3 regions of the Shewanella sp. SM21 genome follow, and region 2 is predicted to be linked to each of the others. Evidence: predicted binding sites of a transcription regulator. Region 2 holds the regulator's gene; each other region holds the start of a gene.
What was found. The regulator sigma-54, encoded in region 2, starts transcription at its own class of promoters, with help from an activator protein. The targets are predictions, from matches to a motif close to GTTGGCACGNNNNTNGNNT.
Positions count from the first base shown of each region.

Region 1: a site for sigma-54 is predicted at 1,410-1,428, ahead of flhA (flagellar biosynthesis protein FlhA). Genes of this name have one in related genera too.
Region 3: a site for sigma-54 is predicted at 1,583-1,601, ahead of flgA (flagellar basal body P-ring formation chaperone FlgA). Genes of this name have one in related genera too.

Region 1 covers NZ_JAKKRL010000004.1:308,300-311,583, reverse strand. Annotated here, with positions in the region: gene flhA (flagellar biosynthesis protein FlhA) at 1-1,374, opposite strand, end outside; gene flhB (flagellar biosynthesis protein FlhB) at 1,558-2,688, opposite strand; gene fliR (flagellar biosynthetic protein FliR) at 2,707-3,284, opposite strand, start outside.
Region 2 covers NZ_JAKKRL010000018.1:23,964-27,247, forward strand. Annotated here, with positions in the region: gene ptsN (PTS IIA-like nitrogen regulatory protein PtsN) at 1-295, opposite strand, end outside; gene hpf (ribosome hibernation promoting factor) at 298-585, opposite strand; gene L5L94_RS19460 (RNA polymerase factor sigma-54) at 614-2,092, opposite strand; gene lptB (LPS export ABC transporter ATP-binding protein) at 2,200-2,931, opposite strand; gene lptA (lipopolysaccharide transport periplasmic protein LptA) at 2,928-3,284, opposite strand, start outside.
Region 3 covers NZ_JAKKRL010000004.1:272,972-276,255, reverse strand. Annotated here, with positions in the region: gene L5L94_RS07395 (CheR family methyltransferase) at 1-511, opposite strand, end outside; gene L5L94_RS07390 (chemotaxis protein CheV) at 612-1,532, opposite strand; gene flgA (flagellar basal body P-ring formation chaperone FlgA) at 1,738-2,445, shown strand; gene flgM (flagellar biosynthesis anti-sigma factor FlgM) at 2,521-2,844, shown strand; gene L5L94_RS07375 (flagella synthesis protein FlgN) at 2,847-3,272, shown strand.

The sequences.
Region 1 (3,284 bases), on a different contig from region 2:
CGTTTCGATACCATCGAGTTTGCCATAGACTTGACCAGGGTTGATCGCCAATTCGCAATCATGACGAATATCTGCCTCTCCGACGACGACGCCCATTAATGAAATGCGATACGCATTAGGTGATAAATCTAAGTTATCGCGAATATGCACCGCGGGCACTAAGAATCCTAATTCCTGAGACAACTTTTTACGCACGCCTTTAATGCGGCTTAGTAACTCGCCACCTTGGCCCTTGTCTACCAGAGGGATCAAACGATATCCAACCTCAAGACCAATAGTATCCACATGATGTACATCGTCCCAACCTAGCTCTTTAGGCTCTTTATCTTGTCTTTCTATTGGACCCGATTTCACTTGTTCTAGCGCTTTAAGACGTTTGTTTTCATTTCGTTTATAAACAAAATAAGCTGCACCAGCAGTCATAAAGGCAAAGCTTAAAAACGCCATGTGCGGCATACCAGGAACAATACCCATTACAAACAGGACTCCGGCGGCGATACCCAATGACTTATGACTGTCAAACATCTGACTCATCATCATTTGGCCCATATCACCTGACTCGTTTTGACGAGTCACCATCAAGGCTGCGGCGATTGACAATAATAGACCAGGGATCTGCGCCACTAAACCATCACCGATAGTCAGTAAGGTATAAATTTCAACCGCTTCAGAGAAACTTAAGCCATGCTGCACAATCCCTATGATGAAACCACCTACGATGTTGATCACTAAGATCATGATACCGGCAATCGCATCCCCTTTAACGAATTTGGACGCACCGTCCATCGCACCATAGAAATCGGCTTCACGGGTCACTTCGGCACGGCGTATTCTCGCTTGATCTTGGTTTAAGGTTCCAGCATTTAAGTCAGCATCGATTGCCATTTGCTTACCAGGCATAGCATCCAAGGTAAAGCGGGCACTGACTTCTGCGATACGACCAGCACCTTTAGTCACCACCGCAAAGTTGATGATAATCAAAATGATAAATACCACTAGACCAACGGCATAGTTACCACCGATCACCACAGAACCGAAGGCTTCAATCACCTTACCCGCGGCATCACCGCCATTATGACCCTCAAGTAAAACCACACGAGTAGAGGCAACGTTGAGCGCAAGACGTAATAATGTCGCCACCAGTAACACAGTTGGGAAGGCAGCAAAATCTAAGGGTCTATCTGTATAAATGGCCACCAGTAATACGATGAGAGCTAACGCAATGTTGAATGAAAAGAGTATGTCTAATAGAAATGGAGGGATAGGTAAAACAATCATGGCCAATGCAGCAAGCACAACCACCGGCGTGCCAATGCCTTTAAAAGTGCTGAGCCTAATTTGTTTTACTTGACCAAGAGTCGCTTTAACATCCATTCGCTATAACCTAAACTTTGACGTGTAATAGCATGAAGCAAAAAACGCGCCAACAAGATTAAAGCCATTAATGAAGGAAAGATATGTACTGTGACTGATTGATATACATAAAATTAGCCATAAAAAAACAAATGAACTTGACATCATCAGCTTTACCAATGACTACCATCTGAGACTAGTGGTTCAATATTTCAATTCATCTGGTATAGGTTGATTAAGTGGGACTGGAATAGGTTTACGACCGCGTCCTTTTTGATATTGGCGCAGCTGGAATACATAAGCCAAAATCTGTGCGACAGCAGTAAACAAACCTTCAGGGATCTGCTGGTCTAACTTAGTCGTATGGTAAATCGCCCTTGCAAGTGGTGGGGCCGAGACAATCGCAATATTGTGCGCGCGGGCAATCTCACGTATTTTAAAGGCCACATCATCAACACCTTTCGCTATCACAAAGGGAGCTGCAGAGCGCTGCACATCGTATTTAATCGCAACGGCAAAATGCTCAGGGTTAACGACAATCACATCGGCATTTGGCACTTCAGCCATCATACGCCTTTGTGCTAGTTCACGTTGCATCTGCCGTATATGCCCTTTCACCTCAGGTTTACCCTCAGTGTCTTTATATTCATCTTTTACTTCTTGTTTGGTCATCTTAAGTTGCTTGTTGTGATTCCAAATTTGGAACGGCACATCGATGACGACAATAAACAAAATCGAGGAACATAACAGGATAAACATCCAAACCAACAAATCTAATGCATGGTAAACATTACCAGGAAGATGGTCGCTAGACAGCAACATGATGTCATTGAAATAGAAGCTTAATAAAAAATAAGCAGAAAACGCTACTACAGAAAATTTTGCAATGCCTTTGGTGAGTTCAACCAGAGCCTGTACGCCAAACATACGTTTAAAACCAGCAAGGGGACTCATTTTACTGGCTTTTGGCATCATAGCTTGGGTCGAAAAATTGATCCCACCAAGAGAGACGTTACCGATAAACGCAACCACCACAATCAGTAGCATAATTTTAGCCATGGGCCAGGCTATTTCACTCGCAACAACACCCCACACGTTGAACATTTCATTAGTATCAAAAATTTGCGCCCTATCCATGGTAAATACAATTTCAAACACCCGAGTTAAGCTAATGGCCAAACTTGGGCCTAGCATATAAAACCCACATGCCGCCGAAATCAATACCGCTGCAGTCCCGAGTTCTTTCGAACGTGCAATCTGTCCTTTTTCCCGTGCCTGTTCTAGACGTCTCCCCGTGGGTTCCTCTGTACGTTCGCCACTTGATTCTTCAGCCATGGGCTTCTCCTAATCCCATCATATCAAGCCATCAGCGTTACATTGAAGCGCTAACATATCGCAAAGCAGCACTTGAGCCGTCGACCATACTTCATCGAAGTGTGCCATTACCGGTGTTAGGGTTAACCACAGAATAAACAGTCCACCAATCATAGTGATCGGAAAACCAATAGAGAAAATATTCAATTGCGGCGCGGCACGGGTCATGACCCCGAAGGACAAGTTGACTAATAACAAGGCGATAATCGCAGATATCGACATAGTGAGTGCCGCACCAAACATATACGACCCCCAATCAGCCAGCGATCGATAACTTGTCAGTGTTAAGCCTTGATTAGAAATCGGCAAAGTTTCAAAGCTTGCCACTAGCATACGGATCATCAAAAGATGGCCGTCCACAGCTAAGAAAATCAATGTCGCCAATAAAAGAAAAAAGTTACCAATAACGGGTGTTTGTTGGCCAGAACCGGGATCAACCATAGAGGCAAAGCCTAAACTGGTCTGCATACCAATGATCTGTCCGGTGAGCACAAAGACTTGCATCACCATTTGAGTCACAAATCCCATGGCAACACCGATAATAATTTGCTGCGCCG
Region 2 (3,284 bases):
AAATATCAACAGGTTGCTTATCGATAGCATCAAATGCTATCGGCTCTTCACACTTAATTAGTATGGCAATGGGCTGATCTATATCGGCTAGTCGACCATGTGGAATGGCGATGCCGTTACCTATACCTGTGCTCCCCATCTTTTCGCGCGCCACTAGGCTTTCGAATATCTCTTGAGATGAGAGGGTCGGGTACTGGGCAGCGACTAAGTCGCTGATGAGTTCCAGTACCTTTTTCTTGCTGCCCGGAGTGGCGCAGGTAGTGCACTCCGGCCGCAGTATGGTACAAAGTTCCATTATTAGTGTTTTGTTAACTTCTCTTTGTGTTTAATAACCTGACGGTCAAGCTTGTCAATCAGGGCGTCTATAGCGGCATACATGTCAGCATGCTCTGAAGTAGCAAAAACTTCACCACCTATGAGGTTTATTCTCGCTTCGGCAATCTGTTGCATTTTCTCAACATTGAGCACAACGTGCACATTATTGATCTGTTCGAAATGGCGTTCAAGTTTTGAAAACTTTTCTTCTACATATGCACGTAACGATTCGGTAATTTCGACATGGTGTCCACTTAGGTTTATTTGCATAGAAACGTCCTCCGATATCCACTGTAGGTTATAAACTTTTACGCTGATTAGAAGGTGGAATAAGCATAGCCTCTCGGTACTTCGCAATGGTTCTGCGGGCTACGTTGATCCCTTGTTCTGCCAGAAGTTGTGCCATCTTACTATCGCTTAATGGTTTTTTCTGGTTTTCCGCTGCCACCAGTTTCTTTATAAAGGCTCTGATTGCTGTGGATGAGCACTCACCACCATCGTCAGTACCGACGTGGCTAGAGAAGAAGTATTTTAGTTCAAAAAGTCCCTTAGGGGTATGCATGTATTTTTGAGTTGTGACCCGTGAGATGGTGGACTCATGCATTTCTACCGCTTCGGCAATATCGTTAAGCACCATAGGCTTCATGGCTTCTTCACCATACTCAAAGAAACCTTGCTGATATTGCACTATGCAATTAGCAACTTTAAGCAAAGTATCGTTACGGCTTTCTAAGCTCTTAATAAACCATTTAGCCTCTTGCAGATGGCCGCGAATAAATTGGCTATCGGCTTGGTTTTTGGTACTGCGTGCCATAGAAGCATAATGTTGATTTACATTGATTTTTGGCATGCAGTCAGGATTAAGCTCAACGACCCAGCGGCCATTTTTCTTCGACACAGACACATCTGGGATAACGTATTCGTCATTATTGGGCGTGATCAACAAACCTGGGCGAGGATTGAGGGTTTGGATAAGTGCTATACCATCCCTTAATTCATCTTCTTTTAATTTAGTCTTACGCATCAATAACCTAAAATCACGGGCGGCGATCAGATCTAAATGATCTTTGATCAGTATACGGGCGTTTTCTAGGTTGGGAGTATCAGCGGCGAAATGCGACAGTTGGATCAGCAGGCATTCACTTAAATCGCGGGCGGCAACGCCTATGGGATCAAAATGCTGAATACGCTTGAGTACGGCTTCGACTTCGTCAAGCTCAACTTCAGGATTGCCCATGGCTTCGAGAATTTCTTCAGTGCTTTGGGTGAGATAGCCCTGATCGTCGATGGCATCAATAATGGCGGTGGCAATGGCTAAATCGGTTTCAGAAAACGGCGTGAGGTTTTTTTGCCATTCTAAGTGTTCGTACAAACCTTCACTGGTCTCGCCTTGGAAGGGCATATCGTCTTCACGACTGCCGCCGGGGCCTGAGTTTGGGGAGGCGGTAAACACTTCATCCCATGTGGTGTCCATGGGGAGCTCATCGGGCATGGATTCTTTGGTTAGCGACTCTGCCGTATCTATGGTGGAGCTGTCTTTTTCTGGTGGCAGAGTGCTAGATTCACTGAAATCCGTATCGGATAGCGTTTGGTTTACAGGGGTTTTAGTGGCGTCGAATTGATCCTCTTCCAGCTCGAGAAGGGGATTAGAATCTAATGCTTGCTGGATCTCTTGCTGCAGTTCTAATGACGACAGTTGCAACAGACGTATAGCCTGTTGTAGTTGTGGCGTCATGGTTAACTGTTGACCCAGTTTGAGCTGGAGTGACGCTTTCATGTTACCGCTGATCCCTACGTTATTATTGTTGGATGAGGTCGCTTATTATCATTTTGAGTGAAGCCCAATGGCGGTATAAATTGCCTCCATTGGCTTCGCTCGATTAACTATAGCCTGAATTGTTCACCTAAGTACACAGCCCTAACTTGCTGATTGTCTAAGATCTCTGCTGGAGTTCCTTCGGCAATCAGGTTTCCGTGACTCACAATATAAGCATGTTCACATACATCTAATGTCTCGCGGACATTATGGTCTGTGATCAGTACGCCAAGGCCGCGACTTTTGAGTTGTTCGATAATCTTCTTGATGTCGATAACCGAAATAGGATCGACGCCGGCAAACGGTTCATCGAGCAAAATGAACTTAGGATTAGCGGCTAAAGCCCGCGCAATTTCGACGCGACGACGTTCGCCACCCGACAATGACATGCCTTGGCTGTCACGGATGTGGGTGATATGAAACTCTTCGAGCAGATGTTCTAGTTCTTCTTCTCGTTCTTCGTTTTTAAGTTCTTTACGAGTTTGCAGTACGGCCATGATGTTGTCATGAACAGTTAGCTTACGAAAGATACTGGCTTCCTGCGGTAAGTAACCTATGCCTTTGCGGGCACGCAGATGCATAGGATCTGCGGTTAAATCATCATCGTCGATAAAGATATGCCCCTTATCGCTCTTCACTAGCCCGACAACCATGTAAAAGGTCGTGGTTTTACCGGCACCGTTTGGACCGAGTAGGCCAACGACTTGACCGGTTTTTACCGTCAGACTGACGTCTTTAACCACTTGGCGACTCTTGTAACTTTTTGCCAGATTTTGTGCTCTTAAGGTGATTTGGGTCATTTAGAGTCCTGCTTTTTTACAGGTTTATCCGCTGGAGCATCTGATTTAGCATCATCTTGATAGTTTTCTGGCTGAATAATAGTGATCACGCGATCGTCACCACTGCCAGTACTCTCGGCCATCAATTTCTGTTGAATCATGTTATAGCGGATTAAATTGCCTGTAACTTGGCTACCCGCTTGATCTAATGACGCCATACCTTTCAGAGTTAAGGTGCGGCTTGCCATATCGTAACGAATTTCTTTCGCGCTCGCCGATGCAGGACGGCCATCGTCTAATATCTGGCTATACGTAGCAGGGTTGCCTGTGGCGACTAAAGTTTTGCTATTTTCACCTTCAGCGGAAAATGCACG
Region 3 (3,284 bases), on a different contig from region 2:
AACCACGCGCTAATGCCAAACTATCGTACTCGGCATTTTTGCAGCGTTCTAACATGGAAGGAGATAGATCCGTTGCTTGAATCGAAGCACTACCAGCCAAGGCACCAGGCTTCTTCTGTTGATACTCAAGAATAGTCATAGCCAATGAGTATGGTTCTTGGCCAGACGAGCAAGCCGCAGACCAAATTTTAAGCGGACGCCCCAGACGACTGTATTCAGGTAGTAGGACATTATTCAACAACTCAAATGGATAACGATCACGGAACCAAAGGGTTTCATTAGTCGTCATAGCATCGATCACTTCAGCTCTGAGCGCACGCTCAGTAGGCTTCATCGAATGCTTAACCACATCAGATAAGGATGGCAGGTTATATTTGCCCATCAAAGGAGCAAGACGACTGCGCACAAGATATTGCTTATTTTCACCCAGTACGATGCCGCTGTGTTGCTCTAAGAACAACCTAAATTGATTATATTCAGCCTCAGCGAGTGATTTATTTGGCACATTCACATCCTAAATCCTATAGCAAGCACCAAAATCAGTGCGAAACCATCATGTTATAAAGTCGAGATTATAGCGTAAAGCGTATCTAGGTACTAACCTACAGCAATTACAAACTTAAATGCTTATTCACAGCAGCGGCCAGTTCGTCGGGATTAAACTTAGCGATAAAGTCATTAGCCCCCACTTTTTGAACCATTGCCTGATTGAATACACCACTTAACGAAGTATGCAGTACCACTTTAATATGCTTAAGCTTAGGATCATCTCGGATTTCAGCGGTCAGGGTGTAGCCATCCATTTCAGGCATCTCAATATCAGAGATAATGAGGGGGATCTCATCGGCCACATTATCCATCTCTTTGGCGATCTCTTTAAGCTTGTCTAATGCTTCGCGACCATCTTTTGCGGTATCAATTTGTAAATTCAATGACTCGAGTGAACGAATAATTTGTTTACGCGCCACGGCAGAATCATCAATAACCATAATATGATAATGCTGAGTTCTGTCGAGGGTCAGTTTTTCATTGGCTTCTTCACTGATAGCCGTTTTAACTGGTGAAATCTCATCTAAGATTTTTTCCACATCGAGAATTTCAACTAATTCACCTTCAATTTCAGTCACAGCTGTCAGATAAGAATAACGGCCAGCACCTTGCGGCGGAGGCATAATCGCTTCCCAATTCATGTTGATGATCCGCTCAACAGAACTGACCAAGAAGCCTTGAACACTACGGTTATATTCAGAAATAATGATGAAACAGTTTTCAGTGCTCGCTAAAGGTTTTCCCCCTGTTGCCGCACTCAAATCAATCACTGAAATGGTTGTTCCACGAATATGAGCAACACCCTTCACATAAGGATTAAGTTTAGGCAAAGTGGTCAGTGGTGGACACTGCAGTACTTCTTTCACCTTAAACACGTTAATCCCAAACCGTTGACGACCGTTTAATTTAAAAAGCAGCAATTCTAAACGGTTTTGTCCAACGAGCTGGGTTCGTTTGTTGACTGAATCAAGAATACTCGACATAACTCTGCCTTGTTGTTCTGTTTATGTTCGGCCCTATAACTCAGTTGAGTATAGGCATATTAATTGCTTACGTCTTATCTATCGATAAACATAGTCGAAACTGAGTCAATCTTCTGACAGTGATGCAAATTATTATTACAGTGGTCAGCTTCGAACTTAATAAAAGTATAGGTGCATTCTGGCGTTACAAGCTAGTCTCTTCATTATGAAAGTAAATTTAGTCTGTTTTTTTAGTCTTTTCACCCTCTTCATGCCCGCTTTTGCGAGTGCAGAGCCTATTGTCCCCACCGTATCGGCAATCTCAGAATTAGCTAAAGCGCTTATTTCAGAAAAAATATCCGTTCCAGAAAATGCCAAAGTAAATATTTCGCCACAGATGGTTGACGCAAGAATGCTGCCGTCACAATGTTCGTCTCCAATGAAAGTTGAACTGGCTAGCGATAGGGAAATTAGCCGTAATAACACCTTAAAAGTCAGCTGCGATACACAAGACTTAGCTTACCCTTGGCAAATCTATATCTCGGTTCGGGTGGATATCTTATTCCCCGTTGTTGTCTCAACCGAAATCTTAGCACCAGGCGAACTCATCTCTCCTAGTCAAGTAGAAGTCCGTTACATTGAACAAAATAGCTTGAGAGGTGCCGAATTCGATGACCCGAGTAAATTGGCTGGTGTGCGAGTAAAACGACGAGTAGCAAAAGATAATCCCGTATTAAGCAACAACTTATGCTTCGTTTGTAAAAATGATTCGGTATCTATCTACGTTCGTTCTGGCTCATTCGAGCTCAAAACAGTGGGCGAAGCCCTACAAGATGGCAATAAAGGTGATCGGATCAGAGTCAAAAATAGCAGTTCAAACAAAGAACTAGATGCTATAGTCACAGGCATTGGCGAAGTTGAAGTAAGAATGTAAAATAATCTAAAGCTTTTTTGTAAGCTGCCGATACCCCAGTTAAGAAATCCCGTACACACGACGCTGGAGCCTAAAATGGCAATTGATATTAGCAAACTCAACACTGCAACGACTGCGCAAGTTCGTTCAGGCGCAACGAAAACGAGCAGCGATCAATCTGCTCAAGTTGCTACAAAATCGACAACACCACAAAGAAGCGACTCAGTGGTCATTACGGCCCAGGCACAACAACTTCAAGGAGCTCAGACTAAAATGGCTAGCCTTCCTGAAGTTGATCAAAAGAAAGTAGCCGAAATCAAACAAGCTATTGCCGAAGGTCGCTATAAAATTGACCCTGAAAAGTTGGCTGCCAATATTGCAAGTTTTGAAGCCGAACTTAATGACTTAAATAAAGAGTAACTATGACTGAAATAGCTAAACTGGTAGATCTACAACACGCCCATTTGGCTGTTCTTAAGCAAATCATACTCAAGGAAAAAGGCGCTTTGGTTGACCAAAACGCCGATTTACTGCTTTCCCTTGCTAACGAAAAATCGCAATGTCTGAAAGAACTAAAGACTAATGATGATATTCTGGCAAAACACAGTGATAAATCGCTACTCACTCAGCAAGTCGAACTCGTACATAAAATGGCCGAGATCAAAGACGCATTGACTGAATGCAAAGAATTAAACGAACAAAATGCCAGTTTAATTGAGATGAATTTAGCGAGTTTAAATCGCTTTGCTCAAGCTTTACAAGCCAGCAGAAACGCCTCCAGCCTCACCTATAACGATAAAGGCAAGACCTCGACTATCTCAAGTTTAGGCAATGATTTAAAGGCCTAACAAGCGCATCAC